One region of the Intrasporangium calvum DSM 43043 genome, then DNA from elsewhere that is predicted to be linked to it. Evidence: riboswitches for the same ligand, from Rfam matches in the RefSeq annotation. Region 1 holds a riboswitch; each other region holds the start of a gene.
The links. A riboswitch is a leader RNA that binds a small molecule or an ion and turns the genes downstream of it on or off. The one in region 1 is predicted to bind cyclic di-AMP.

Region 1 (9,321 bases):
GCGTTCGTGTCCCTCGGCGTCGCCCTCGCCTTCGCCCTCGTCTGTGCGGCCGCGGTGACGTGGTACGTGACCCGGCGGCTCCAGGCCCCCCTCGGGGCGCTCGCCAAGGCCGCGCGCGAGGTGTCCCGGGGCCACCTGGGCGCCCGGGTCGGCGACTTCGGCTCCGGCGTCGAGTTCGACGAGCTGGGCCGGGCGTTCAACCTCATGGCGAGCCAGCTCGAGCAGACCGAGGACACCCGGCGCAGACTCCTCTCCGACCTCGCGCACGAGCTCCGGACCCCGATCGCCACGCTCACCGTCTACTGCGAGGGCCTTCGTGACGGCGTCACGACGTGGAGCTCCGACACCGAGCGGGTCATGACGGAGCAGACCGAGCGCCTGGCCCGCTTGGCCGCCGACCTCGACGACGTGTCCCGGGCCGAGGAGGGCCGGCTCGGCCTCGAGCGCTCGGTGCGGCCCGTCCGCGACCTCCTCTGGTCCGCGTTCCAGGCCAAGCGGGAGGCCTTCGCCCGGCGCGGCGTCGAGCTCCTCGCCGACGTCGACGACGCACCCGACGTGGACGTGGACGTCGACCCCCGACGGCTCGGGCAGGTGCTCGACAACCTGCTGGCCAACGCCCTGCGACACTCCCATGCGGGCGGCACGGTCCGTCTCTCGGCCCGAAGCTCGGACGGCACGGTCGAGATCTCCGTCGCCGACACCGGCGACGGCATGAGCGCCGACCAGCTGCCGCACGTCTTCGAGCGCTTCTACCGCGGCGACACCGCACGGGACCGCGACCGCGCCGGATCCGGCCTCGGCCTCACGATCAGCCGCGCCATCGCCGACGCCCACCAGGGCAGCCTCGAGGCCGACAGCCCCGGGCCCGGCCGCGGGTCCACCTTCACCCTCACCCTGCCGACCTTCACCCGGCTGCCCCACTGACGTCCTCTCGCACCGGATGGACGGCAGACCGCTCCCCAGCCCCGTCGGCCACTGCAGACACGTTCGGGACGAGCCCAGCGGCATACGGCCGGAGAGAGCTCCCCGACCAGCCGGCTCGACGGTGTGGCAGTGACCGGCCGAACGGGTAGGACCCCAAGGGACCGCAACGCTGACGAGCACGGCGCGTCAGGGGCCGGGAAGAGGTGAGTCATGGGCACTCCACACACGTCGACGCAGCACAACTTCGCGGGGCCGCCGCGCGGCGGCCCTCGCCGTCACAGCACTGGGAGTGGGCGCGGCGGTGCAGCGGGCACGCACCCGCACGGGACAGCACGGCCGCGGCAGACCCGGGCCGCTGGCCCTGCGAGCCTCCGTCACCGTCAACCGCCCGCCCGACGAGGTCTACGCCTTCTGGCGCGACTTCACCAACCTGCCGAGGATCTCCTGGCGCAGCCTCCCCGGCGCCGACATCGACAACTCCGGCACAGTGCACTTCGCCCCCGCCCCCGGCGACCGGGGGACCGAGGTGAGCGTCGCGCTGCACTACGACCTGCCGGGCGGCAAGCTCGGGCAAGCCGTCGCCACCCTGTTCGGTGAGGAGCCGGAGCAGCAGGTGCGACACGACCTGCGCCGGTTCAAGCAGGTGCTCGAGACCGGCGACGTGGTGCGCAGCGGACGCGCTGCCCGACGGGCTCGAGGCGCGCAGCACCGTCTTCCAGCGTCGTGCGCAGCCGGTTCCCGACGACGGGAGCGTGAACGGAAGCGTGTGCCGAGCAATGTGACATCCAGCCGGGCGACGTGGTCGCCGTGTGGGGAGCCGGGCCGGTCGGTCAGTTCGCGGCGCTCAGCGCGACCTTGCTCGGAGCGGCCGAGGTCATCGTCATCGACCGCTTCCCCGAGCGCCTGGCGCTGGCCGTCGAGTCCGCCGGCGCGCACCCGCTGAACTACGAAGAGACGCCGGTCCTCGGCGCTGCGCGAGCTGACCGCAGTGCGTCTGGCCCCAAACCCGGGTGCAGTCGCCCCCGGATCCCTAGGCTCGGCGTGTGACGGTTACCTCTGGGCCCGCGGGGTGGTGGCGCGCGCTGACGGGCGAGCGCGCCCGCTGGTCCGTCGCCGCCGCGGTGACCTACTACCTCGGGGCGCACCTGGGTCTCAGCCTCTCGCTCGTCGGCGAGAACGTCACGCCCCTGTGGCCGCCGACGGGCATCGCCGTGGCCGCCTTCGTCGTCGTCGGTCGCTGGCTCTGGCCGGCGGTCGCTGCCGCGGCACTCGCCGTCAACCTCCCGCTCAGCGCCGGACCGCTCGCCGCCGTGGCCACCGCCGCCGGCAACACGCTCGCACCGCTCGTGGCGGTCCTCGTCCTCGAGGCCATCGGCTTTCGCCGACAGCTCGACCGGCAGCGGGACGCCCTCGGCATCGTCCTCGCGGCTCTCGCCAGCACCCTCATCAGCGCGCTGATCGGCTCCCTCGCCCTCGCGTGGTCCGACGCCATCTCCTACGCAGAGCTGCCCGCGACCTGGGCGGTCTGGTGGACCGGCGACGCCATGGGCGTGCTCATCGTGACGCCCTTCCTGCTGAGCCTGCCCCTCCTGCGGGACCTGCCGTCCTGGCCGCTGCGGCAGTCAGCCGAGATGGTGGCGATCCTCGTCACCGTCGTCGTCGCCACGGCGTGGGCCGCCCGGACCTTGCAGGTCCTCTTCCTCGCCCTCCCCGTCGTCGGCTGGGCCGCGTGGCGCTACCAGCTGCGCGCCGCAGCACCTGCCGCCCTCATCGCCTCAGCCATCACGACGTGGTCGGCCGCCCGCGGCCTCGGCACCTTCCGAGGCAGGCCGCTGATCGACCAGATGCTCGCCCTCCAGGCGTTCAACGCCTCGATCGCCCTCGCCTCGTTCGTCCTGGCGGCCGTGGTCAGCGAACGCAACTCCGCGACCCGGGCGCTCGAGGCGGCGGCCGCCGACCTCGAGGCGCGGGTGGCGGTGCGCACGGCTGAGCTCTCGGCGCTCAACGACCAGCTCGAGACCGAGATCCGCGAACGGTTCGAGGCGCAGGAACAGCTGAGCCACGAGGAGGCCCGGGCCCAACGGGAGCACGACATCGCCGAGACCCTGCAGCGCAGCCTGCTCCCGGCCCGACTCCCGGACGTCCCAGGTGTGGCGGTTGCCGCCCGCTACGTGCCGGCGACGAGCGACGTGCAGATCGGCGGCGACTGGTACGACGTGCTGCAGCTCCCGGATGGCCAGGTCGGGCTCGCGATCGGCGACGTGGCCGGTCACGGCGTCTCAGCCGCCGCGACCATGGCCCAGGTGCGGATGGCGCTGCGCGTCTACGCCCTCCAGGACACCTCACCCGCGTCCGTGCTCCGCAGCGTCCACCGCCTCGTGTCACAGCTGCCGATGCCGGAGATGGTCACGCTCCTCTACGCCGTGCTCGACCCGCGCACCCGCCGGCTGCGCGTCGCGAGCGCCGGCCACCCGCCCGTGCTCGCCTTCTCCGCGACCGGCGCGAGCTACCTCAAGGTCGGACTCGCACCGCCGGTCGGTGTCACGGCCGAAGCCATCTACGAGGAGTCGGTCCACCGGCTCGAGCCCGGCGCGACGCTCCTGTTGTACACGGACGGTCTCGTGGAGCGGCGCGGCGCCTCGATCACCGAGGGTCTCGACCGGCTGTGCACCGCCGCCGCAGCGATGGCGGGCGAGGACCTGGAGCGCCTCTGCGACCACCTGCTGACCACGATGATCGAGCCGCACCACCTCGCCGACGACGTGGCCCTGATCGCCGTACGGCCCCTGCCAGTCGTCGCCGGACCGTGGCGTCTCACCGTCCCCGCCGAAGCCCGGATGCTGTCCCTGGCGCGCGGCTCGCTCCGGCAGTGGCTGCGCGACGCCGGGGTGACCAAGGACGACGAGAACGACATCCTGGTGGCCTGCGGCGAGGCGTGCGCCAACGTCGTCCAGCACGCCTACGCCGCGGCTCCCGGCGACCTCGAGCTCGAGGCTCGGCTCGACGAGGACCTGCTGGAGATGTGGGTGCGTGACCGCGGCCAGTGGCGAGCGCCCTCAGATCGCGGTGGCGGGTGGGGACTCCAGCTGATGCAGGCGCTGACCGACGCCGTCGACGTCGACCGCACCGGCGACGGGACCGTGGTGCACCTGCGCCGCCGCGTCACCATCGGCCCGAGGAAGAGCGGGTGACCCGCGTGGCCCACATCACCTCACACGAACACTCCGGCCGCGTGCGCCACGTCCAGGTCAGTGGCGAGATCGACCTCGCCAACGTCGACGAGGTGAGGCAGGCCATCACCACGGAACTCGCGGACGACCCGGCCCGAGTGATCCTCGACCTGCGCGGCACGACGTATCTCGACAGCGCCGCCATCGCGATGCTCTTCCGCCTCGCCCAGCGGCTCGGGCACCGACGCCAGGACCTGGCCCTCGTCGTTCCCCGCGACGCTCCGATCCGCGCCGTGCTCGAGCTGACCAGCATCCAGACGGTGATCCCGCTCCACGACACCCTCGACGCCGCGTCCGGCGAACCCAGCCGGCGCGGAGGGCCCTGACCCGGGAACCGAGCCCAGCGGCATACGGACCTGCGGGATACGGACCTGCGGGATACGGACCTGTCACCAGCGCGCCCTACGGTCACGACATGGTCGAGGCCCCGCATCCGACGGAGGCGTGCCCCCACGTCTTCACCACGGGGACCGCGGCGCGCCTGCTGGCGAGCCTCGAGGAGTGGCCGTCGCGGCCGGCGCAGGGCAGATGTGCCTGGTGCGGCGCCCTCGTCGACCTCCGCCCGTGGCTCGCTGTTGGCCGACCGACCATCGGGCGGAGTCAGACGCCCTCGGTCACGACCCCGCGAAGCAACGCGAGGTAGTCCTCCACGGAGCGCGCCCCCGAGGTCGCCGCGTGGCCGTTCGCGAGGAGGAACGGCACACTCGTCACACCCATGGAGCGGGCGAGCTCCTCGTCCTCGCGGACCCGGGCCGCGTAGTCGTCACCCGCCAGGACCGCGGCGACCCGGCGTTCGTCGAGTCCCGCCTCGGCGGCGAGCCGCTGGAGGACCCCGTGGTCGTCGATGGGCAGTCCCTCGCGGAAGTGCGCGGAGTGGAAGCGCTCGTAGGCAGCGGACTGCAATGCCGGCCCGCCCAGCTCGAGGGCCAGCGCACACAGGCGGTGCCCGTCGAACGTGTTGGCGCGCACGGCCCGATGCCAGTCGAAGCTCAGCCCGTCATCGAGGGCGACGTCGCTGACGTGGGCATTCATCAACCGGCCACCCTCGACACCTCCGCCGTACTTCCGCCCCAGGTGCTCGGCGACGCCCATCCTCTCGCCGACCGGCAGGAGGGGGTCGAGCTCGTAGGAACGCATGCGCAAGGTGACGTCATGCGGCCGCTCGAACGCAGCGACCGCCGCCTCGACGCGCCGCTTGGAGATCCAGCACCACGGGCAGACCAGATCCGACCAGAGCTCGAGGATGACGGGGGTCGTGGACTCGGCAGCGGACTGGTCGGTCATCAGTTCAGTCTCCCACGTCGGGCGGTTCGTCAGCCGGTTCGTCAGCCGGTTCGGCGGGGGACGGGCGGACGTGACGAGCCCCCCACCGCGACGGTGGGGGGCTCGGGACGTGCCGGGGTGCCCTTGGGGCTGGGGGCTCAGTAGCGGCCGTAGCCCCACGGGGTGGTCCAGATCGAGTGGTAGCCGACGACCGTCCCGGGACGCTGCGCGTCGATCATCCGACCGGGGCTGACGTAGATGCCGACGTGGTAGGCCGGGTAGCCGAAGAAGACGAGGTCACCGGGCTGCGGCGTGCTCACCCGGGTCGCCGAGGCCTGCTGCTGCGAGGCCGTGCGCGGGATCGAGATGCCGGCCTGACGGTAGACCCAGGAGGTGAACCCGGAGCAGTCGAAACCGCTCGGGGTGCTGCCGCCGTAGACGTACGGCACGCCGATCATGGACTGGGCGATGCCGACGATTCCTGAGGCGGACGGCGCCGGGTCGGCGATCGGGGTTCGCTCGGTGGTCGTGCGGGAGGCCCGGTCCTGCGCGTCGCTACGCGCCGCTGCGGCGCGCTCGGCCGCCTGCGCAGCCTCCCGCGCGGCGCGTTCCTTCTCGACGACGACGTCCTTGATGACGATCGGCTTGACGGTCTGCGCCTTCGTCGTGGCCTTCTCGGCGAAGCCGATGGCGTTGAGCGCACTGGCCGCCTTGATCGTGGCCGCCTGGGGCCCGACGACGGCCGCGCTGCTCGGCGCGGCGTTGACCGGTGCGGCGGCCTGGCCATCGGCGGCAGCCGGCTGCGCGAACGTCGCGACGAGACCACCGGAGGCCGCCACGATCGCGGCACCCTTCACGGCCGGCTGCGCGGACTCCTTGGCGATGAGCTTGAGCTCTGACAACGGGTTGTAGCGACCCGGGGCGCGGTGACGCCCGGCAACGTTAAGAGCCACGTGCTACCTCTCGACGCCTGCGAGGTGAGCTGTCGGGTTCGGGTGGGAGGTACTACCCGGCCCTCGCTCGGACCCGAAGGTCCTCGGGAGGACTTGACCCCAAGGGCGTCTCTCGACGCCCGGAGAATGGTTCCCCCGCTCCTGCCATGCGGTGTCAGACGACCCCCGGTCCGGTGGCAGGACTTGGCGATCCGGCCCAGGGCGCTCTCCCCGTGCGGAGCGAGCCCGATCAAACTATCCAAACACCCAGCGGTTGTCACGTCCTGATCACGAGTTGGGGACAACTTTCTCCGAGTGGGTATCAGGCGTGGTCCGTCCCGGCGGTCGGCACGCTCTCACGCTGACCGAAGACGTGGACCGCGACGTCCTCGGGGAGCGAGACCCCGGTCGACCGGTCCGTCCCTTCCCGACAGGCGAGGATCCGGCCGTCCTCGCGCTGGACCGTGACGCGCTCTCCGGGCATCAGCCCGGCCGACGTCAGCAGGGCCAGCGCCTCGGGATCAACCTGGACCGGCTCGCCGATCCGCCGGATCGTCAGGGCCACGGGCTCCTCGCCGGCCGCCTCCGTCAAGGCGACGAGGCCGCTGAGGAAGTCACCGGCGACCTCGAGGCCCAGCTCCTCCAGGCCGGGGATGGGGTTGCCGTAGGGCGACTCCAACCCGTCCCCGAGCAGGCTGAGGATCTTGCGCTCGACCTTCTCGGACATGACGTGCTCCCACCGGCACGCCTCGTCATGGGCGTACTCCCACTCGAGCCCGATGACGTCGACGAGGAGTCGCTCGGCGAGGCGGTGCTTGCGCATGACCCGCGTCGCGATGAGCCGCCCCTCGTCCGAGAGGTCCAGGTGCCGGTCCCCCGTCACGCTGACGAGGCCGTCGCGCTCCATGCGCGCGATGGTCTGCGACACCGTGGGCCCGGAGTGCCCCAGCCGCTCGGCGATCCGTGCCCGGAGCGGGATGATCCCCTCCTCCTCCAGCTCGAAGATCGTCCGGAGGTACATCTCGGTGGTGTCGATGAGGTCGGTCACGGTCCTACTCTCTCAAAGAATCCTTCATGGCTCGCGACGCTCGGGTCGGGTCGTGCCGGGGCACCCAGATGCGCAACCACACCGCACCAGCCACCGCACCGACCCCGAGGACGACGGCCGACGCCCCGAGCGTCATGACGGCGCTCAACCCGGACAACGCCAGCGGACCGGCGGCTCTTCCCACATCCGCGCACAGGCGCCATCCTCCGAGGAACTGGGAGCGCCCCTCCACGGGGGAGGCGTCCGCACCGAGCGTCATGATGAGGCCGGCGCCGAGGCCATTGCCGAGCCCGAGGACCGTGGCCGCGGCGGTGACCGCCACGAGCGTCGTGCTGAGGGGCAGCAGAGCCATACCGAGGCCGAGGACGAGCATGCTGGGCACGGCTGCGGCGACCCGGCCGTGGCGGTCCATCAGCCAGCCCGAGGGATAGAAGAGCAGCATGTCGACGGCTCCGGAGATCCCGAAGACGAGTGCGGTCTGGCTGGGCGACAGACCCACCGACTCTGCCCACAGCGGCACGAGGGCCTCCCGGACGGTGCGGGCGCCGGAGACCCACATGGCGCCGACGCCCAGCGTCAGCAGCACCCTCCGGTGCTCGAGGAGGACGGAGGCGACCGAACGCTGGCGAGCAGGCCGCGGGCCGAGACCCTGGCGGCGGGTGATGTCCGGGGCGACGAGGACGAGGACGAACGCGGCCAGGCTCGCGACGACCCCGACGACGTAGGCGGCGGCCACGTCCCACCGAGCGACGACGAGCGACCCGGCGAACGGCCCGACGAAGTAGCCGATGCGGTGCACTCCTCCCAGCGTCGAGAGTGCGCGCGCCCGCATGGCGACGGGGACGGCTTCGGTGAGGTACGCCTGCCGGGCGAGCCCGAAGAGGGACGCGGCGAGCCCGATGACGACGACCCCGACGAAGAGCATCGCGAGCGACCGAGCCGTCGCCGACACGAGCATGCCACCCGCCTCGACGAGTGCCGCGACGAGCAGCGCCGGACGCTCCCCGATGCGTGCGGCGAGCGCACCTGAGGGCAGGTCGCCGAGCAGGGTGCCCAGTCCGAGTGCCGCGACGAGGAGTGCTGCCACGCCGACCGAGGCCCCCAGCTCCCGCCCCGAGACGGCGATGATCGGGGCGATGGCCCCGGTACCGGTCGAGGCCAGGAGGGTCGGACCGTACGCCGACAGCGCGATGGCCCGGAGCGTCCCCCTGGGGCCCGGCTCGTGCGGGCTGGGCACGGTCATCCTTCGCACCCTACGGCTCCGCGGGCACCGTCTCACCATGTGGCCACGACGTGGTCACCCGGCCGAGGACCGCTCGTGCTCAGCGGTCTCGGACGTGGCACGACGCCCTAACGATTGCGCAACTGCGCTCGCTCGGCACCGGACGGGCCGGAAACGATGACGACGTGTCCCTCCGCCGTCAGCGCCACCCCACCGGCCGGCCGTATGCCGCTGGGCTCGCTGCCCGAACGGCCGCGGGCTCGGCGTCGTGAGCGTTCCAGGCCCGGCAGGGCCGGCTCCCCGGGTGGGCGTCCTCTTCGCTTCGTTCCTCGCCGTCGTGACGGGTGCGCTCGTGGTCTCGCTGATGTCGGCGGTCAGCACCGTGGTCCTCGGCGTCCTCCTCCTCGGCGTCCTCCACGCCGTGCTCGAACTGCGCTACGTCGCGGGGCGATTCTCGGGCCTCGCGCTCGGCCTGGGTCGACCGTTCCTCCGCCTGGTGGCCCTGCTCGTCGTCGGGATCGTCGCCGCCCGACTCCTCGGCGGGCTGGTCGGTCGCCCCGGCAACGTCGTCGAGATCGTCCTCGGGTACGCCATCGTCGCCGTGTCGGTACCCCGGGTGCTCGGACGGGGCCAGTGGTCGTCGGCGTGGGTGCTGACCGGCGTCGCGGCCGTCGCGTCGCTGCGCTGGCCCGAGCAGCACTT
Region 2 (9,321 bases), 1.6 Mb from region 1:
GGCGGCGAACCGCTCGTCGGCGGGTCGCTTCGGCTGGAGCGAGCTCGGAGCCTCGATGACTAGGATCACGTCTCGGGGTGCCCCGCGTCGCACGTGGGGCACCGCTCCGGTCACAGGGAGGGTTGATGCGTCTCGTCTCCAGGGGCGGCGCCAGTGCTGCACTCATCGCCTGCACCGGCGTGGGCGCTCTCCTGCTGTCCGCGTGCGGGAGCGCTTCGACGCTTCGAATGGCCGGTGATGCGCCAGCTGCCTTCGGCCAGACGATCCTCGCACCTGAAGGTGAGACGAAGTTATCCGTAGGCGTCATCACCCTGTGCGTCTCCGAGGGGTCTGCACGGGTCACCGCTGCCCGATTCACGAGCGGGAACCTGCCCATCGCCCACTACGGGGTGTGGTCCAGCGCCGGATCCACCGTCGGATACCTGCCTGGCGACCTCGTCACGCACGGCTTTCCCTCGGAACCCGACCCGGTCGACGTCGTGTGTGGCCCCGTCGAGGAGGAGTCAGATGTCGGCGAAGTAGCCGCTCTGGCGATCGACATCGAGGCCACCGATGAGGTCCGTGAGGGCAAGGGCCTGACCCTCACCTACGAGACAGCCGACGGGGAACAAGGTGAACTAGAGATCCCCTTCGAGCTCAAGGTCTGCCCACCCACGCAACCTGCTCCATGCCAGGAACCCAGCGGGTGAACGCTGACGGTGCCGAGAGCCACAGTTGACTCCATGACGTTGGGTTCGAGGACACCGGGGAGCGTGTCCCTGCAGACATGAGGGTACTGTCCGGCGCCAGACTGGCGGAGCACCGGCGCGCCAGTGAAAGCGGGTCCGTTCGTGACCACTCGTGTCCGGCGGGCCACCTGTCGCTCACCACGACATAACTGCAGGTCAGGGGCACTATGCGGCCTTCTGAGCGGGGAGCTGGCGAGGGGACTCGAACCCCTAACCGCCTGTTTACAAGACAGGTGCGCTACCGATTGCGCCACGCCAGCGGGTCCCAGCCGGGCAGGCGGGGAACGGCGAAAGCGTAACCGAGCCCAGCGGCATACCGGAAAAGATGGGCGGCCCCGGGACCACTCAGGGGGAAGTGGTCACGGGGCCGCCCGGTCCATGGGGCCCGTCAGGGCGGTTCGTCGCTCAGGGAAGGCGGATGACCTGTCCGACGTAGATCAGGTCGGCGTCGCGGATCGTGCCGCGGTTGGCCTGGTAGAGCGACTGCCAGCCGCCGCGCACGTCGTGCTTCGCGGCGAGCTTCGAGAGGGTGTCTCCGGAGCGGACCGTGATCTTCGCTCCGGTGCCGGTGGAGACGGCGGGCGCCCGGTTGACCTTCTTGGTCCGTGCGGGCGCATAGGTCTTCTTGGTCGAGGTCTTCTTCGTCGTCCTGGTGGCCTTGGTCGCGCTCCGGCTGGCCCGAACGGGGGCACTGGTGGCGCCGCCGTTGGCCCGGGTCAGCCCGGCTCGCACGGAGCACACGGGCCAGGCACCGGGGCCCTGGGAGGCGAGGACGCGCTGCGCGATGGCGATCTGCTCGGACCGGGTCGCGAGGTCGGCCCGCGGCGCGTAGGCGAGGCCGCCGTAGCCGGCCCAGGTGGGCTGGTAGAACTGCAGCCCGCCGTAGTAGCCGTTCCCGGTGTTGATGCTCCAGTTGCCGCTCGACTCGCACTGGGCGACGCGGTCCCACACGGAGCCGTCGGCCTTGGCCGAGCCCGCGGTGGCGACGCCGGCGAGGACGGTGGCTGCTCCGGCGAGGCTGACCCCGGCGATCCGCTGCTTGACCCGTGGACGCTTCTGGGCAGCGTGCTTCGGCTGGTAGTGCATGGGGGATCCCTTCCTGACGAGCGCCTGCGGGGTTAGCTGTCGGGTTGGGGCCGTCAGGTTGGCCCTGTCGCGGTGGCGACTTCACCCCCAGCCGGCGAAGCGCCGGCACACATGGGTCCCCCGTCCTCGCGCGATCCGGGTTTCCGGGTGACGTCCCTGGCTGGCGAGGCTCGGCGCTTCAGGGACCGCTGATGGGTGGCGTTGTGAAATTGTCGTGCCACACCGTGTGGAGCCAATGTGGTGACGACCGCCCGCTCAAGGGAGTGGCGCGGAGGCCATCGAGGCTTGACGCTACGTGACGATCGGGACCAAGACAAGACGATCCGAGATCTTTTCGTGATCTTGAGTTGACCATCTCTTTACTCGATCTCTGATCTCGCCCGTCAGAGCCCGAAGGGTCCTGCGCCGAACGGCGCCCAGCTGCTCACGCCGCGGGTGATCCCCACGAGGGCGACCGCGACCCCGGCCCCGGCCAGGACGACCGCCACGACCTGCGTGGGGGGCCCGGGCGGGACGAACCGTCGCACCACCGAGCGCGTCCCGCGGCGGAGCGAGGCCCGGCCCGGCCCCCACCACAGCATGAGGAGCCCGAGCGCGCCTCCCACGAGCAGCGTGCCTGGGGTGCCGGGATCGAGGTCGCTCCCGGCCACCCCGCTGAGCAGCAGCGCCGCCGAGAACACGCCGGCGAACGCGACGGCGACCGGCAGCAGGAGGGACACGACGGTCGCGACGAGGCCGACGACGAGGTGCCACGGGCTCGTGACGACGGTCCAGGGGACGTCGCTCTGACGCCGCCCGTACTCGAACCGGCGCAGCACCAACCCCGTCATGGCGCGGTCCACGGCGCGGGCGAGGACGGACCACGCGACGAGCCCGACGACAGCGGCCCCGGGCCAGAACGCCAGCGCTCCGAGCCATGCCAGCGCCACCGCGGCGAGCGTGCCGGTGCGCTTCGCCAGCCCGATCCGGGGGTCTCCTTCCCGTGGTGGCAGGTAGGAGTCGTCGTAGTCCTCGTAGTCGTCGTCGGTCCCCCAGTCGTCGGCCTCCTCCAGCCGGCCGTATGCCGCTGGGCTCGCTCCCGCGCGCGGCGCGGGCCAGGCGCGGGCTGGGGTCCGACCGGCGGGCGGCCCGGGCGGTCCCGGCGCCGGGGGCAGGACCGCAGCGGGGAACCCGGCGGAAGGAGTTCCAGCGGCAGCGCCCGCAGCTCGGGGCACGTCAGGGACCGTGGGGTAGACGGCGGTCCCGCGCGGGTGGAGGACCTCCGTGGACCCCACCGGCGAGGGCGCGACCGCCACGGTGTCGTCCCAGGGACCGCCACGGGGAGTCGGCACCGTCGCGGCACGGCCGGCGGCGAACCGGGCCAGGGCGTCGATGACGTCGTCGGCGTGCGGACGCCCGGCAGGTTGGGGCGAGAGGGAGGCCCGCAGCAGCGGGACCAGACGGGGGTCGACGCCGTCGAGGTCGACCTCCCCGGCGCGGACCTTCGCCAGCACGACGTCCATCCGACCCCGGCCGAACGGTGGCCGCCCCGACGCGGCGAAGGTGATCGTCGCGGCCCAGCCCCACCAGTCCGTCGCATCGGTGATGGCCGCCCCTTCGACGAGCTCGGGAGACAGGTAGCCCGGCGTCCCCATGACGAGACCGCCCATCGTGTGACGAACGTCATCCTCGATGTGGGCGATGCCGAAGTCGATGAGGACCGGTTCGCCGTCCTCGAGGAGGACGTTGCCCGGCTTGATGTCCCGGTGGACGACGCCGCTGGCGTGGATGGCGCGGATCGCCTCGGCCGTGCCGCAGGCGAGGCGCAGCAGCGCGTCCGGGTCGAGTGGGCCGTGGGCCTCGACCCAGTCGTCCAGCGCCGGGCCCGGGACGTAGCGGGTGACGATGTAGGGACGCGGCGCCATGACGTCCGCGTCGATGACGGTGGCGACGCGGTGATCCTGGATCCGGGACAGCGTCTCGACCTCCCGCTGCAGGCGCAGGCGCGCCTCGTCGTCCGTGGCGACGTGGGGGCGGAGCACCTTGATCGCGACGGCCCGCCCACGGGGGTCGAGGCCGAGGTGCACGACGCCCATCCCGCCCTCGCCGATCTCCTCGACGAGGCGGTAGCGGCCGAGCCGCTCGTGCCGGGGGCGGCCGTCCTCGGGCGCGCCGTCCGGTCCGGTGCGCCGCGGCCCCGCTGGGGGTGCGGGCACCCAGTGGGTCCGGTCGTGCGCAGCCATGCCCCTACGGTAATTGACCGAGGGGCTCGTCGACCCCGCCTGCGCCGCCACGGGCGGCGCGCCGTCAGTGCGTGATGTAGTCGCGCAGCTGGTCGCGCTCCGACTGGAGCTCGGAGAGACGGTGCTTGACGATGTCGCCGATGCTGACGATCGCCGACAGCCGGCCGTCCGCGTCGAGGATCGGGACGTGCCGCACCCGCAGCTCGGTCATCGTCGCCGCGAGGTCCGCGACGTCGTCGTGGGCGGTGCCCGTCGTCACGTCGCTCGTCATGATCGTCGAGACACTGTTCTCGAGGATCGTCGGCCCCGACGTGTGCAGGTGGCGCACCACGTCCCGCTCGCTCACGATCCCGTCGACGTGGGTGCCGTCGGCGCTGACGACGCACGCGCCGATTCCGTGCTCCGCGAGCCTCGCCAGCAGCGTGGAGACCGTCTCGTCGGGCGCGATGACGATGACCTCATCACCCTTGTGGCGCAGAACGTCGGAAATCTTCACGCTAGCCCTCCTCGACGATGGGGTATGTCCGTGATGTGCGGGGTGCCCATGGCATCCCGGCTGCAGCCTGCCTTGGGTCGACCCTAGAACGGGACCACTCCGGGCGCCAGAGCTGTGGTCGTTAGAGTGAGAGACATCTATCGCACGCCCGCCCCGGACCAGCCGGCCGGGCCCGACCTTCGAAAGAACTCGAGAGAACACCGCCAGGAGCTGATTCGGTGACGTCCACCAGGAAGACCTTCGACCTCGTCGTCGCCGCGAACCGACTCCCCGTCGACAAGCAGGTGGACGAGCAGGGCAACGTCGAGTGGCACCGCAGCCCGGGCGGTCTCGTCACGGCCATGGAGTCGGTGATGCGGTCGAACCCCGGGGCCTGGGTGGGTTGGTCCGGTGACGCCGGCGAGGCCCCGCCGCCGTTCGACGAGGAGGGCATGCACCTGCGACCCGTGGGCCTCAGCGCCGAGGAGGTCCGCGACTTCTACGAGGGCTTCAGCAACGACACCCTGTGGCCGATCTACCACGACGTCATCGTCCCGGCCTCGTTCCACCGGGAGTGGTGGGCTGCCTACGTGCGCGTCAACCGCCGGTTCGCCGAGGCGGTCGCGGAGGAGGCGGCCCCCGGCGCGCGGGTGTGGATCCAGGACTACCAGCTCCAGCTCGCGCCGGCCTTCGTGCGGCAGCTGCGCCCCGACGTCCGGATCGGCTGGTTCAACCACATTCCCTTCCCGCCGGTGGAGCTGTTCGCGCAGCTGCCGTGGCGGTCGAGCCTCCTCGAGGGCCTGCTCGGGGCCGACTTCCTCGGCTTCCAGCGCCAGGCCGACGCCCGCAACTTCGTCCGGGCCTGCCGCCAGCTGCTCGGCCTGCGGGCGAAGGGCGAGCGGGTCGCCCTCGACGACGGCTCGGGCCGCCAGGTGCGGGCCACGGCGATCCCGATCTCCGTCGACTACCGCGGCCTCGAGTCGCTCGCCCAGCAGCCGGAGGTCATGGCTCGAGCCAAGGAGATCCGGGAGAGCCTCGGCAACCCCGACGTCCTCATGCTCGGCGTCGACCGGCTCGACTACACCAAGGGCATCCGGCACCGGCTCAAGGCCTACGAGGAGCTCCTCCTCGAGCGCCACATCGGGCCACCCGACGTCACCCTGGTCCAGGTGGCGACGCCGAGCCGCGAGCGGGTCGAGGCCTACCGCTCCCTCCGCGAGGAGATCGAGCAGACGGTCGGCCGGATCAACGGCGAGCTCGGCAAGATCGGCGCGCCTGCCGTCCACTACCTGCACCACTCCTACCCGCGGGAGGAGATGGCCGCCCTCTTCCAGGCCGCGGACGTCATGCTGGTGACGCCCCTCCGGGACGGGATGAACCTCGTGGCGAAGGAGTACGTCACGTGCCGCCACGACCTTGGCGGCGCCCTCGTCCTCAGCGAGTTCACCGGGGCCTGGCACGAGCTGCACCAGGCCTTCACCTGCAACCCGCACGACATCGAGGGCCTGAAGCAGGCCATGCTCCGGGCCATCAACACGCCCAAGCGGGACAAGGAGCGCATCATGCGGGCCCTGCGGCGCCGCGTGGCCGACCACGACGTCCAACGCTGGGCCCGGCGCTACCTCGCCGCCCTCGACGCGGCACCGGGCGTGCCGGCGCCCGACCCGCGCGGAGGAGCCGCCTCGGCCCCCGTGGCGCCGCACGACTCAGCCCCTTCCGCCTCCGTCAAGGAAGGACCCCGGACCGAGACCGACGGCAGGCCCGTCCGCGCGCGGGTGGGATCCGGCCGGTGACCCCTCCGACGACGTTGCAGGAAGCCCTGGACGGAGCCGCCGCTGCATCCGGGCTGCTCGTCGCCTCCGACTTCGACGGGGTGCTCGCCCCGTTCGACGTCGACCCGATGGCGGTGCGCGCTGCTCCCGGCGGCATCGAGGCCCTCCGAGCCCTCGCCGGGCTGCCCACGACGACGGTCGCGGTCGTCTCCGGCCGTGACCTCGACACGCTGCGCACCCTGACGCGGCTCGGGGTTGACGAGCCGATCGTCCTCATCGGCAGCCACGGGGCCGAGTCCTCCGACGACGAGGTCCGGGCGGCGATGGAGGCCGCGGCCGTGACCGCCGTGGACCGGCAGCTGCTCGAGTCCCTCACGACGGACATCACCCGCCTCATCTCCGACCGTCACCCGTCGGCGGCCTTGGAGCACAAGGCGGCTGCCATCGTCGTCCACACCCGAGGGTTGCCGCCCGACGACGCGGACGCCGCCATCGCGGAGGCACGCCAGCTGGCCCTCACCCACTCGGGCGTCAAGGTGCTCAAGGGCAAGTCGGTGCTCGAGCTGACCGTGTCGCACGCCGACAAGGGCTCGGCGGTCACCGCCCTCGGCCGGGCCCGTGACGTGACCGCGCGCGTCTACTTCGGCGACGACGTGACCGACGAGGACGTCTTCACCCGGATGACCCGTCCCGACGACGTCACCGTCAAGGTCGGGTCCGGGTCCACCGCCGCGCGCTACCGCGTCGAGGACGAGACTGCGGTCGTGGCCGCCCTGCATCGGCTCGCATCGGCCCGCCGGACCGCAGCCGCCACCTCCTGACCAGCGCCCTCCCGCCGCCGCCGCTCCCCCCGCCGCCGCCCCTCCCCCACTGCCTCGGCAACACACCCGGTTATCTACCGTTCACCCCTGCTGCATCGGGGGTGAGCGGCGCATAACCGGGTGTGTTGCGGCAGGAGGCGCGGCGGCACCGGCAGGAGGCGCGGCGGCACCGGCAGGAGGCGCGGGCGGCACCGGCAGGAGGCGCGGGGGGCACCGGCAGGGGCGTGCGGGAGCGAGCCCAGCGGCATACGACAGGCGCGCGTCAGCGCCGCAGCGCCCCGGTGGAGCCGCGGACGACGAGCTCTGGCCGGAACACGTACTCCGCCCGAGGGGACGGCTGGCCCGCGATCTCGTCGAGGAGCGCCCGCACCGTCGCGGCGCTCATCGACGTCACGCTCTGGCGAACCGTCGTCAGCGGCGGGTCGGTGAAGGCGATGAGGGGCGAGTCGTCGTAGCCCACGACGGAGAAGTCACGCGGCACGTTGAGGCCCCGCTTGCGGGCCTCGCGGATGACGCCGAGCGCCATCATGTCGGAGCCGCAGACGACCGCGGTGCATCCCTTGTCGATGAGGCGACCGGCCGCGGTGGCGCCGCCCTCGACCGAGAAGAGCGAGCGCTCGATGAGTCCGTCGACGTCGGAGCGGCCGAGCAGCTCCTGCATCGAGTTGCGGAAGCCGGCGATCTTGCGGATGACCGGGACGAACCGCTCGGGCCCGACTGCCAGGCCGATCTCCCGGTGCCCGAGGCTGACGAGGTGGTCGAGGGCCAGACCCATCGAGGCGACCTCGTCGTTGGAGATGAACGGCGCGTCGACCCCCTCGATGTAGCCGTTGACGAGGACGAGCGGCAGGCCCCGCTCGCGCAGCGCGACGTAGCGGTCGGGGGCGGTGTTGGTGTCGGCGTGGAGGCCGGAGATGAAGATGATCCCGGCGACGCCCCGGTCGAGGAGCATCTGGACGTAGTCGTCCTCGTGCACCCCCCCGGCGGTCTGCGTGCACAGCACTGGGGTGTAGCCGTTCTGGGCGAGCGAGGTCTCGATCTCCTGCGCGAAGGCGGGGAAGATCGGGTTCGTCAGCTCGGGGACGATGAGGCCGACGAGCCCGGCGCTCTTGCGGCGCAACCGACTCGGGCGGTCGTAGCCGAGCACGTCAAGGGCCGTGAGGACGGACTGACGGGTCGACTCTGCCACTCCCGGCTTGCCGTTGAGGACACGCGAGACGGTCGCCTCGGACACACCCGCCTGAGCGGCGATGTCCCGCAGCCTGGCCTTCATCTTCCGGTCCTCCTTGCCCTGGGCGTGCGGAACCGCACCCCGTCGTCAGTCGGCGCCCACGACCAGATCCGCACCCCGGGGCCCGAGGCCTTCAGTGTGACAGCCCGTTTCCCCACTCGAACGCCGGATCCGTATGCCGCTCGGCCCGTCTCGACGCCCGCGAGGTGACGCACGGGGACCGTCACCGGCTCGTGGGCGGCCCGGGCGACGTGCACCAGCGCCGTCTCCGTCGGACTCTCCCGGAGGAACACGATCGCGTCGCCGTCGGCGTGGACCCACCGCAACCCGCCGTGCCGCAGCGCGTCCGACGAGCGGCGTGCCGCGATCAGGGCCCGGTAGACGTCGAGGATCCCGTGGTCCCACGTCGACTCGTCCCAGGGCATCGGCCGGCGGCCGTCCTCCCCGAAGGCCCCCTCCATCCCGATCTCGTCGCCGTAGGTGAACATCGCCAGGCTCGGCATGGTGAACAGCAGGCCGGCAGCGACCTCGACCAGCCTGGGGTCGTGGTCGACGAGCGTGCGCAGACGCGTCACGTCGTGCGACCCGACCAGGTTGAAGGAGTGCACCAGCGACTGCCAGGAGATCCGGGACGTGAAGTCACGCATCGTCTCCACGACCGCGCCGGCCTCCAACACCGGCAGCGGGGCCGGCGCCCCCATCGTCATCGGGTCGCCGGCGGTGTCGCGGACCCAGTTCCACACCGGTTTGCAGAAGCCGGCGTAGTTCATCACTCCGTGCCAGCCGTCTCCGGGCAGGTCGACGGTGTAGTCGTGGAAGTGCTCGCCGACGAGCAGGGCCTCCGGCGCGTGCCGGGCCATCGAGGCGCGCATCTGCCGGGCGACGTCGTGGTTGACGTCCGTGGCGCGCCACCGGCCCGTCATGTTGGCGACGTCGACCCGCCAGCCGTCCAGGCCCTCGCGGCGACCCGGGCGACCCAGCCACCG
Region 3 (9,321 bases), 920 kb from region 1:
TCCCAGCCCGCCCCACCTGGCCCGCACCCCTGGACCAGGAAGTTCCCCGGCGCGCCAGTAGCGACGAGGACGCCTGCGCTGTAGTCGGACTCGAATGCGTCGGCGAGCAGGAGGCTGTCCGCTTCGGCGGTGTAGCTGTACCAGACGCTGGCATCCATGGCCGGTGCGCCGCACTGGCCGTTGAGCTCCGCGTCGTCCGCGTCGGTGGTCGCCTCGGTCGTGTCGAGGGTGGTCGCGAACGGCAGGGCCGCGATGGCCTCGGCGCCGGCGTACATGTCGTTGGTCGGTGGTGCAGCGACTGCGGGGGACCCCCCAACCGCCACGGTGGTCACGGCGGCGAGAAGTGCCGCCGCCAAACGCCCTGAAACCTTCATCGATCCGTCCCCTTCGGTCGGGCGCGGACCCGCACCTCGCGATGAGGACCCCCGCCTGCGGTTTTCTCATATGGCGTGACTGGTGGCCAGCGTCACGCTTGTCACGGTAGACCTGAGGCGATCCCTCCCGTGGGGGATTGGTGAATCGCGGCCGCGGTCCCTCAGCGCAGGTTGGTGTCGAGGAAGGCTTCGGTGCGCCGGATCGACAGCGGCCACTGGGACGTGAAGGTGTGCCGCTCGCCGGAGTAGACGTGGTAGGTCACCTTCTTGCCGGCCTGCTTCAGAGCGGTCACGGTCTCCTCGGACCAGCGGATCGGGCAGTCCTCGTCGTCCGTGCCGTGGTGGATCAGGATCGGGTCGGTGATCCGGTCGAAGTACGTGCGGGGACTGGTCCGGGCCCAGGTCCGCGGTGCGCGCTCTGGGGCCCCGAGGCGGCGCAGCACCGCTCGGGCGTCGCCGCCTCGGTCGCGGTCACGGCGAACCCACCGGTTGAAGTTGTCGACCGTGTCGGAGCTGACCGGGCTGTAGGCGACCCCCGCCTTGAAGAGTCCCGGCACGGCGACCAGCGCGCCGTAGACGACGCCCCCTCCCATCGAACGCCCGATGATTCCGATCCGGTCGGGGTCGACGGCGTCGAGCTGCTGCAGGGCCAGTCCGGCGTTGACCGCGTCGACGGTGTAGCCGATCCGGAGGTTGGGGCCGTTGTCGGGGTCGTCATCGGACTGGGCGTGGTTCCGGTAGTCGATGTGGAGCGTGACGTATCCCTTCCGGGCGAGGTGGTCACGTTCCCGCAGCATGGTGGCGCCGTTCGTGTACTGCTCGAGGGGGACGTAGCCGTGCGCGAGGACGACGGCGGGGAAGGGGCCGCTGCCGCGCGGGATGTTGATCCGCCCCGAGATCCGCAGGCCGTCACCCCGGTAGGTGACGAAGTACTGCCGGTAGGCGTCGGTGCTCCCGCCCTCGCGGCCGAGGCGCAGGTCGCGGCCGTCGAAGTCGGTCTCGAAGAGCGCATCGATGAACGCGGGGTCGGACCGTTCGCGGCCGTCGCCCGTGGGACCGGCCGTCGGGCTGGCTGGGGGAGACGCAGAGGCAGACGGCGGGGCGACGGGGGACGGGCTCGTGGACGAGCGCTGCGTCTCGGCCGGAGCAGTGGGGATCAGAGTGGGGGCGCGGGGAGGGGAACCGCTGCTCGTGCAGGCGCCGGCGGCCAGCACGGCTGCCAGTGACCCGGCGACGAAGGCGGTCCGCATACCCCAGTCTCACCGATCGGGGTTCCAGGGCCAACCCGCGGCGGCGTCGCGGGTTGGCAGGACGCCAGAGCGGGACGGGTGCGTGGGCACCCGTCCCGCTCTCGGAACTGCGTTGTTCTCAGCCGGTCACGGAGCGTAGATGTACTGCATCCCGCCGACGTGCGTGACCGTGCGCGTGTTGTAGTTGTACGGCCCGGCGAGCGCGTTCATCTCGACCATGGTGATCTCGTTGCCGTTGACCCCGATGACCCAGGCCACGTGCCCGACGCTCGAGGAGCCGTGGACCCCCGGCTGCAGGACGACGATGGAGCGGGTCCGCGGGGTGCTCGTGACGGTGTAGCCGGCATTGGCGGCTCCGTAGCCCCAGGTCATCGCGTTGCCGGTCCAGCCACCCGGGTAGTAGCCCTCGGACTGGTACCACTTGTTGAGCGCGCCCCACGTGCACTGGCCGGCAGTCCCCCAGTTGTACGCGGACTTCCGGCCGGACGAGCCGTTGACCGTCGACTTCGACGTGTAGGTCGACGAGGTCAGCGTGGAGCGGGTCGCGTCGCGAGAGGCGCGCTGGGCGGCCTCACGGCGGGCCTCGGCCGCTTCCCGAGCCTTGCGGGCAGCCTCTTGGCGCTTCTTCTCGACGACGACGTCCTTGATGACGATCGGCTTCGCCGTGGCGGCCTTCTCCGGCGCCGTCGCGTACCCGATGGAGCGAAGCGCGTGCGAGTCGGCGACCGCGGGGGCAGCGATGGCTGAGGCGGGGCCCACGACAGCAGCTGCCCGTGGTGCGGCGACCTTCGGTGCGGCGACCGCAGCCACTGCGGACGTGTCGGACAGGGACTCGGCCGAAGCCGGGGTGGACAGCGTGGCCACGATTCCGCCGGCGGCGGCGACGACTGCGGCGCCCTTCATGGCCGGCTGCGCGGACTCGCGAGCGATGCTCTTGAGCTCGACGAGCGGGCTGTAGCCACCCGGCGCCCGATGGCGCCCGGGACGGTTGTCAGTCTTCACAGAGAACCTCTCGCGCCTACGAGGTTAGCTGTCGGGTTCGGGCGAAAGGTTGCCCGGCTCTCTTCTCCGGCCCGGAGGCCGTCGTCGAGGTGCTACACCCCAAGAGCGGCGCGCAGCCGGAACGATCCGGCTCCACGACGCTCGGAGGAACGGTGGTTCCCCCGCTCCTGCCATGCGGGTCAAACGGGACTCAAGGCGTTGGCAGGACTCGGCGTCCACCTCGGGCCAGCCCCAACTGGGGGAAGGGGCTGGGCATGACACTAGACGACTCGTCCGCGGATGTCACGTTCAGGTAACGGGCTGTCCATGAATTGGTAAAGACGCACCGCGTCGCGATCCCGCTCAGCCGGCGATCGGACAGGTCGCCTTGGCCCCGGCCGCGACCGCCCTGAAGTAGGGCGGGTTGCGCTTGAGGCCCTTCTGCCAGAGGGACCGCCAGAGGGCCTCCGCCCGGATCGCGGTGATGCCCCCGGCCTTGAAGTGGGACTGGTCCTTGAGGTGGGTCTCCCAGGGCTCGACGGCGGCGCGGGCCTTCGCGAGGATCCCGTCGACCACCTTCATGCTCGCGGCGCAGGTCGAGAGGGCCTTCGCCTCGTCGCCGGTGGGCGCGTTCTCGGGGAGGGCGCAGCGCTGCTCCGCCGACCGGTAGGTCCGGTCGGCTGAGTGGAAGGCGGCGATGTGCTGGGGTGCCTTGGCCGTGGTGGGCGCCCAGTCCTTCTTCGCCTTGGCCAACGAGATCTTGCCGGCCTGCAGGTCGTTCATGATGTCGAGGTGGGCGTCCCACTCCCGCAGGGCCGTCGAGGCAGCCGCTGCAGCCTTGACCTGCCGCGCCCAGGCGCTGCGGCACTCGTCAACGGCCGCCGCGACGGGGTCGACGGTCGGCGTCGGGGTCTCGGACACGGTCGCCTCGGTGGTGGGCTGGCTGGTGGCCGGTGGGCTCGTGGTCGTCTGGGCGGCCGTGGTGGCGGGAGCCAGCGGTGCCGCCGTCGGGGACCCGACGAAGAGGTCCTTGCCGAACCACACGGCACCTCCGAGCACGAGCAGGGCGACGACGACGATGGCGACGGCAGCAGCGGGCCCGCGCGCCCGGCGCTCGAGCTCGCGGCGCTCCCGGCGGGTGCCTGGCTCCTGTGTCATCGCACTACCCCCATGTGGCCTTTGCCCGAACACGTACCCGCTCCACTGTAGGCGGAACTGCCGCGTCCCCGCGGGACGTGCGGGCACCAGAGGCCGGTCGGGGTCGCTATTCTCGCAGAGTTGACCGGATCTGCCAGGGCAGACCCGGCCCGGGGGAAGTACGAGGTACTGCTCATGTCCCACCCACCCATGGAACGGTCCCCAGCGGACCAGGACCCGCACCGCGACCAGCCGGACGAGGCGGTCGTGGTCCACCTGCCGAGCCGTCGCGCGCCACCGACCAAGCCGGAACGGCCGAAGCGGTATTCCGACGAGTTCCGAGCCGATGCGGTCGCCCTGGCCCGCCGCCAGGGCGTCACGGTCGCCGGCGCCGCGCAGCAGGTCGGAGTCAGCGCGAGCACTCTCCGGCGGTGGCTCCGGGATGCGAGCACCCGCGAGGTCGGGCCCGAACGGACCGACCCCGAGCAGACCGACCCCGAGCAGACCGACCCCGAGCAGACCGACCCCGAGCAGACCGACCCCGAGCAGCAGCCCCGCTCATACCGGCCGGACGCTGCCTGGGACGCCCGGCCGGTGCGTCAGCGCATCGACGACGAGTGGCCGGACTGGCGCGCGTTCGACTGGCCCGTTCTGCCCGTTCTGCCTGATCAGGAGACGCGGCCACCGGAGCCCGCGACGGGGCGCGGGGGGTCGACGGCCCCGGGCCGGCGCGCGGTCACCCCGCGCGGCCGCCCGTCCAGGCCGGTCCGACCGCGGGTGGTGGACTCCGCCGCGGGAGCGGCCCCGGCAGCCGCTGCGGCGCGGGAACTCGAGAGGGCCGTCGTGGGCGACGGGGTCTTCGCGGCGACTGCTCGCCTCGGTCCGCTCCATCGCCTCGTCGTGGTGCTGGCGGCCTTCACGGCGTGCATCGCCCTCTCCAGGCTGGTCCCCGAGTCGTACTCCTGGCGCCCGACCGTCAGCGCCTTTCACGTGATGTCCCTCGTCGTGTCCTTCGGGGCCGTCCTCCTCGTCGACTGGCACGGGCTGCTCTGGCTCTCCGGCCGTCGGGCCCTGACCGAGTCGACCCGCCTCGCAGCGGCCGCCTCGCCGATCATCTGGGCCGGACTCGGGGGCCTCTTCCTCACCGGCACGCTGCTCCGCCCCGACATCGGGTCCCCCCTGACGCTGCTCAAGCTGGCCCTCGTCCTCGCCGTCTGCGTCAACGGCGCTGTGATGGCTCCGGTCCGGCTGCGGTTGGCCTCGCTCTCCGCGGACGCGTCGCCGGTCGACGTGCCCGAGCGCGAGTGGCACCGGATGATGCTCTCCACGGCGGTCTCGCAGGTCGGCTGGTGGGGCGCGGTCGTCATCGGCTTCGTCAACGCGGCCACATGAGGCGGCCGGGCCCCGGCCCGGCCCTCCTTGTCAGGCGCGGCCTCCGCACGCTCGGCCTCCTCACGCTCGGCCTCCTCTGTGCCGCGGCCGCGGGCCTCGGTGCGGCCGCACGCCGCCGGCGTCAGGGTCGCAGGAGCACCTTGATGGCTCGGCGCTCGTCCATCGCCCGGTAGCCCTCTGCGACCTCGTCCAGGGGCAGCGTCAGGTCGAACACCCGGCCGGGGTCGATGCGGCCGTCGAGCACGCGGTCGAGCAGGTCGGGAAGGTAGCGCCGCACCGGGGCCATCCCGCCGGCGAGGCCGATGTTGCGGCGGAACATGTGCCGCACGGGAAGCTCCACCCCGTGGGGCACGCCGACGAAGCCCACCGTGGAGCCCGGGCGAGCCACCTCGAATGCCGTTCTGATCGCCTGGTCGGTCCCGACGCACTCAAGGACCGCGTCCGCACCGACCCCGCCGGTCAGCTCGAGCACTGCCGCGACGCCCGCGTCGTCCCGCTCCGCGACGACCTCGGTCGCTCCGAACTCACGAGCGAGCGCCTGCCGGTCGGCGTGTCGCGACATGGCGATGATGCGCTCGGCACCGAGCTCGTGCGCGGCGATGACCCCGCACAGCCCGACGGCGCCGTCGCCGACGACGACGGCTGTGCCGCCTTGACGCACACCGGCCGCGACCGCGGCGTGCCATCCCGTCGCCATCACGTCCGAGAGGGCGAGGAGCGAGGGCAGCAGTGCGTCGTCAATGGTGCCTTCGGTCTTGACGAGCGACCCCTCCGCCTGGTTGACCCGGGTGAGCTCGGCCTGGCCGCTCGTGGTGAAGCCGAGGTGGTCACACGCGGACTGGACCCCGGCCAGGCAGTGGGGACAGGTGTTGTCGCAGTGGTCGAACGGCACGATGACGAAGTCGCCCGCACGGAAGGAGGTGACCTCGGCTCCGACCTCCTCGACGACGCCCACCGCCTCGTGCCCGATCGTGACACCTTCGTCGATCGGGTTCTCCCCGCGGTAGGGCCAGAGGTCGGAACCGCAGATGCAGGCGGCGAGGACGCGGACGATGGCGTCCGTGGGAGCCGTGATGGTCGGGTCGGGCACGGTGCTGAGGCGGATGTCGCGAGGGGCGTGGATAGTCGTGGCGCGCATGCCCACATCTTGCCGGGTCAGCCGCGTCTGAGCAGCGGCCCCAGGCCGGCAAGGACTGTGAGGGCCCCGAGCGGCACCAGATCCAACGGGAGCGCAGGCAGACCCGCACCGAGCGCGGTGACGAGGGCGGCCGGGACCGGGAGACGACCCGCGAGGACGAGCCGGCCGAGGAGGATCGCGAGGCCGGCCGCGACGAGCACCGGTCCGCCGGTGGTCAGCACCGTGGGCAGGTCCGCGGCGAGAAGCCCGAGGAGCCGGCCCGCGGCCGTCACGGCGACGGATGCGGCGCCGACGCCGCTGGTGACGACCGCGGCGAAAGCCGTCGGTCCCCGGCCGGCGGAGTGCGGCCCATCCGGAGTAACCCGGCCCCCACCCTGAGCGCACCCTGACCGGATCGCGAGGCGGCATCATGGTGCGGGTGACGAGACCGATGTCGAGCTGGCGGATCGTGCTGTGGTTCGGCGTCATCAGCCTCACCGCGGACATGGTCTACGAAGGAGCCCGGTCGATGTACGGCCCGCTCCTGGCGTCGCTCGGCGCGAGCGGCCTCGTCGTCGGGGTCGTCACCGGGCTCGGCGAGGCGATGGCCCTCGTGCTCCGGCTCGTCTTCGGCCCGCTCGCCGACCGCACCGGGAGGTACTGGCTGCTCACCATCAGCGGCTACGCCCTGACCGTGGTGTGTGTGCCGCTGCTCGCGGTGGCCCCGTTCCTCGGCGGGGCCGGGCTGGCGGTGGCCGCGCTCCTCATCCTCCTCGAGCGGAGCGGGAAGGCGATTCGCAGCCCCTCCAAGTCGGCGCTCCTCGCGCACGCAGCCGGCGCCCTCGGCCGGGGGCGCGGCTTCGGCGTGCAGAAGGCCATGGACCAGGTCGGCGCCTTCGCCGGCCCGCTCGTCGTCGCCGCGGTCGTCGCCGCGACCGGCGTGATCTGGCCCGGGATGCTCGTCCTCGCGGTCCCCGGAGTCGTCGCCATCGCGGTCCTGCTGGTGCTGCGGGCCAGGGTGCCGGACCTGGGGGCGGTGACCGGCACCCCCGACGCCGCGCACCCCCCGGCGAGCGATGATCCGGGGAGCGAGCCCAGCGGCATACGGACGCGGGGTGCGGTCCGGGCGTGGCTCGCTGACGCAGTCGGCAGCCACCTGCCCGGCGACTTCTTCAGGTTCGCGGTGGCGGCCAGCCTGACGACCGGTGGCCTCGTCACCTTCGGCATCATCGGCTACCACCTGACTGCCGACGCGGTGGTGCCTCTCGCGACGGTGCCGCTCGTCTACGCCGCGGCGATGGCGGTCGGGGCGGTGTCCGCGCTCCTCGTGGGCTGGGTCTACGACCGCGCCGGTGCCCACGTCCTCCTCGTCGTGCCGGTCCTCGTCGCCGCCGTCCCCCCGTTGGCCCTCACCCAGTCCTTCGGGCTCGTGCTCGCGGGAGTGGTCGTCTGGGGGCTGGCCCTGGGGATCCAGGACTCGGCCGTCAAGGCCCTTGTTGCCGAGCTCGTTCCGGCCGGACGCCGGGCGACGGCCTACGGCGTCTTCGCCGGCATCCAGGGCGCCTTCGCGGTCATCGGTGGGGCCGGGATCGGCTGGCTCTACGACGTCTCCCTGCCTGCCCTCGTCGTCACCGTGGCGGCGACCCAGCTCCTGGCACTCGGCCTGCTCTGGCGGACCGTCCGGCCCGGCGCTGGACCGCACCGGCGAGCGCGGCTCCACCCCGGGGCGTAGGCGCGCCGCCGCGGCCTACGCCGCTGGGCTGAACTCTCCGCAGAATCGTTCGGCCTGTCGGTGGCGCGACGTACGGTCGAGCGGCAGTGTCACAAGAGATCCACCTGTCGCGTCAGATTCGGGTGCCCTCGTTCGACGTCATGGAAAGGAGGCCGAGAACCGGCCGCACACGCCGCATTGACTTCAGGTGCACTTCAACTCGAAGGATGGACGCCATGACCTCCACACATGGTTCTGCGACCCTCGACCGCGAGCGACTCCGCGGGCTCGCCGAGACCGTCACCGGTGAGGTTCTCACCCCCGGGACGGATGGCTACGACGACGCCCGCCATGTCTTCTTCCGGCACCTCGACCAGACCCCGGCAGTCATCGTGCAGCCGCGCGACACCGACGACACCGCCGCCGCCGTCGCCTTCGCTCAGGCCAACGGCCTCGAGATCGCCGTCCGGGGCGGTGGTCACAGCGGAGCGGCCCACAGCACCGTCGAGGGTGGACTCGTCATCGATCTGCGCCACCTCGACTCCGTCGAGATCGACATCGACAACCGGACAGCCCGGGTCGGTGGCGGTGCGACCGCGGGGGCGGTCACCGTCGCGCTCGCCGAGCACGGCCTCGTCCTCGGGTTCGGGGACACCGACTCCGTCGGCGTGGGCGGCATCACGCTCGGCGGTGGTGTCGGGTTCCTCAGCCGACTGCACGGCCTGACGATCGACAACCTCCTCGCCGTCGAGCTCGTGACCGCAGACGGGCGCGTCGTCGTGGCTGACGCGGACCAGCACCCTGACCTCTTCTGGGCGCTCCGCGGCGGCGGAGGCAACTTCGGGGTGGTCACGCGGTTCACGTTCCGCCTGCACCGAGTCGAGCAGGTCCTCGGCGGCATGCTGATCCTGCCGGCGACGGCCGACACCATCGCAGGGTTCGTGCGCCACGCCCAGGAGGCTCCGGACGAGCTCACCTGCATCGTCAACGTCATGCCGGCACCCCCCATGCCGTTCCTCGAGCCGGCGCAGCACGGCCAGCTCGTCATCTTCGCGTTGCTGACGTTCGTCGGGACCGCGGCCGAGGCCGAGCCCGTGCTCGCACCGTTCCGGGCGCTCGCTCCGCCCCTCGCCGACCTCCTGCAGGAGATGCCCTACGCCGGGATGTTCCAGCCCGAGCCCGACGACTACCACCCGGTCGCCGCGGGTCGCAACGGCTACGCCGACGACGTCGACGGCGCGGGCGCCCAGCTCGTCCTCGACACGCTGACGGCGCAGCTCGCGAAGCCGGAGGTGCAGATGGCCGTGGTGCAGCTGCGTCCGCTGGGCGGGGCCATCGCTCGGGTGCGCACGGATGCGA

Region 2: another riboswitch for cyclic di-AMP. It lies ahead of INTCA_RS14700 (LysM peptidoglycan-binding domain-containing protein); the one in region 1 lies ahead of INTCA_RS20435 (C40 family peptidase).
Region 3: another riboswitch for cyclic di-AMP. It lies ahead of INTCA_RS17950 (CHAP domain-containing protein); the one in region 1 lies ahead of INTCA_RS20435 (C40 family peptidase).

Annotation. Positions count from the first base shown of each region.
Region 1 covers NC_014830.1:822,927-832,247, reverse strand. The annotation lists gene INTCA_RS03840 (sensor histidine kinase) at 1-924, shown strand, start outside; gene INTCA_RS20525 (SRPBCC family protein) at 1,226-1,867, shown strand; gene INTCA_RS03830 (ATP-binding SpoIIE family protein phosphatase) at 1,968-4,115, shown strand; gene INTCA_RS03825 (STAS domain-containing protein) at 4,112-4,480, shown strand; gene INTCA_RS03820 (DsbA family oxidoreductase) at 4,755-5,438, opposite strand; gene INTCA_RS20435 (C40 family peptidase) at 5,576-6,370, opposite strand; cyclic di-AMP (ydaO/yuaA leader) riboswitch at 6,369-6,534, opposite strand; gene INTCA_RS03810 (iron-dependent transcriptional repressor DtxR) at 6,672-7,397, opposite strand; gene INTCA_RS03805 (MFS transporter) at 7,402-8,640, opposite strand; gene INTCA_RS03800 (hypothetical protein) at 8,888-9,321, shown strand, end outside.
Region 2 covers NC_014830.1:3,222,878-3,232,198, forward strand. The annotation lists gene INTCA_RS14690 (hypothetical protein) at 228-689, shown strand; tRNA gene INTCA_RS14695 (tRNA-Thr) at 916-988, opposite strand; gene INTCA_RS14700 (LysM peptidoglycan-binding domain-containing protein) at 1,134-1,814, opposite strand; cyclic di-AMP (ydaO/yuaA leader) riboswitch at 1,820-1,965, opposite strand; gene INTCA_RS14705 (serine/threonine-protein kinase) at 2,198-4,036, opposite strand; gene INTCA_RS14710 (CBS domain-containing protein) at 4,101-4,532, opposite strand; gene INTCA_RS14715 (alpha,alpha-trehalose-phosphate synthase (UDP-forming)) at 4,751-6,304, shown strand; gene otsB (trehalose-phosphatase) at 6,301-7,104, shown strand; gene INTCA_RS14725 (LacI family DNA-binding transcriptional regulator) at 7,367-8,377, opposite strand; gene INTCA_RS14730 (glycoside hydrolase family 13 protein) at 8,374-9,321, opposite strand, start outside.
Region 3 covers NC_014830.1:3,923,342-3,932,662, reverse strand. The annotation lists gene INTCA_RS17960 (DUF6299 family protein) at 1-374, opposite strand, end outside; gene INTCA_RS17955 (alpha/beta hydrolase family protein) at 536-1,624, opposite strand; gene INTCA_RS17950 (CHAP domain-containing protein) at 1,751-2,626, opposite strand; cyclic di-AMP (ydaO/yuaA leader) riboswitch at 2,629-2,834, opposite strand; gene INTCA_RS19945 (hypothetical protein) at 2,969-3,763, opposite strand; gene INTCA_RS18845 (transposase) at 3,938-5,134, shown strand; gene INTCA_RS17935 (zinc-dependent alcohol dehydrogenase family protein) at 5,256-6,272, opposite strand; gene INTCA_RS17930 (hypothetical protein) at 6,290-6,544, opposite strand; gene INTCA_RS17925 (MFS transporter) at 6,682-7,983, shown strand; gene INTCA_RS17920 (FAD-binding oxidoreductase) at 8,199-9,321, shown strand, end outside.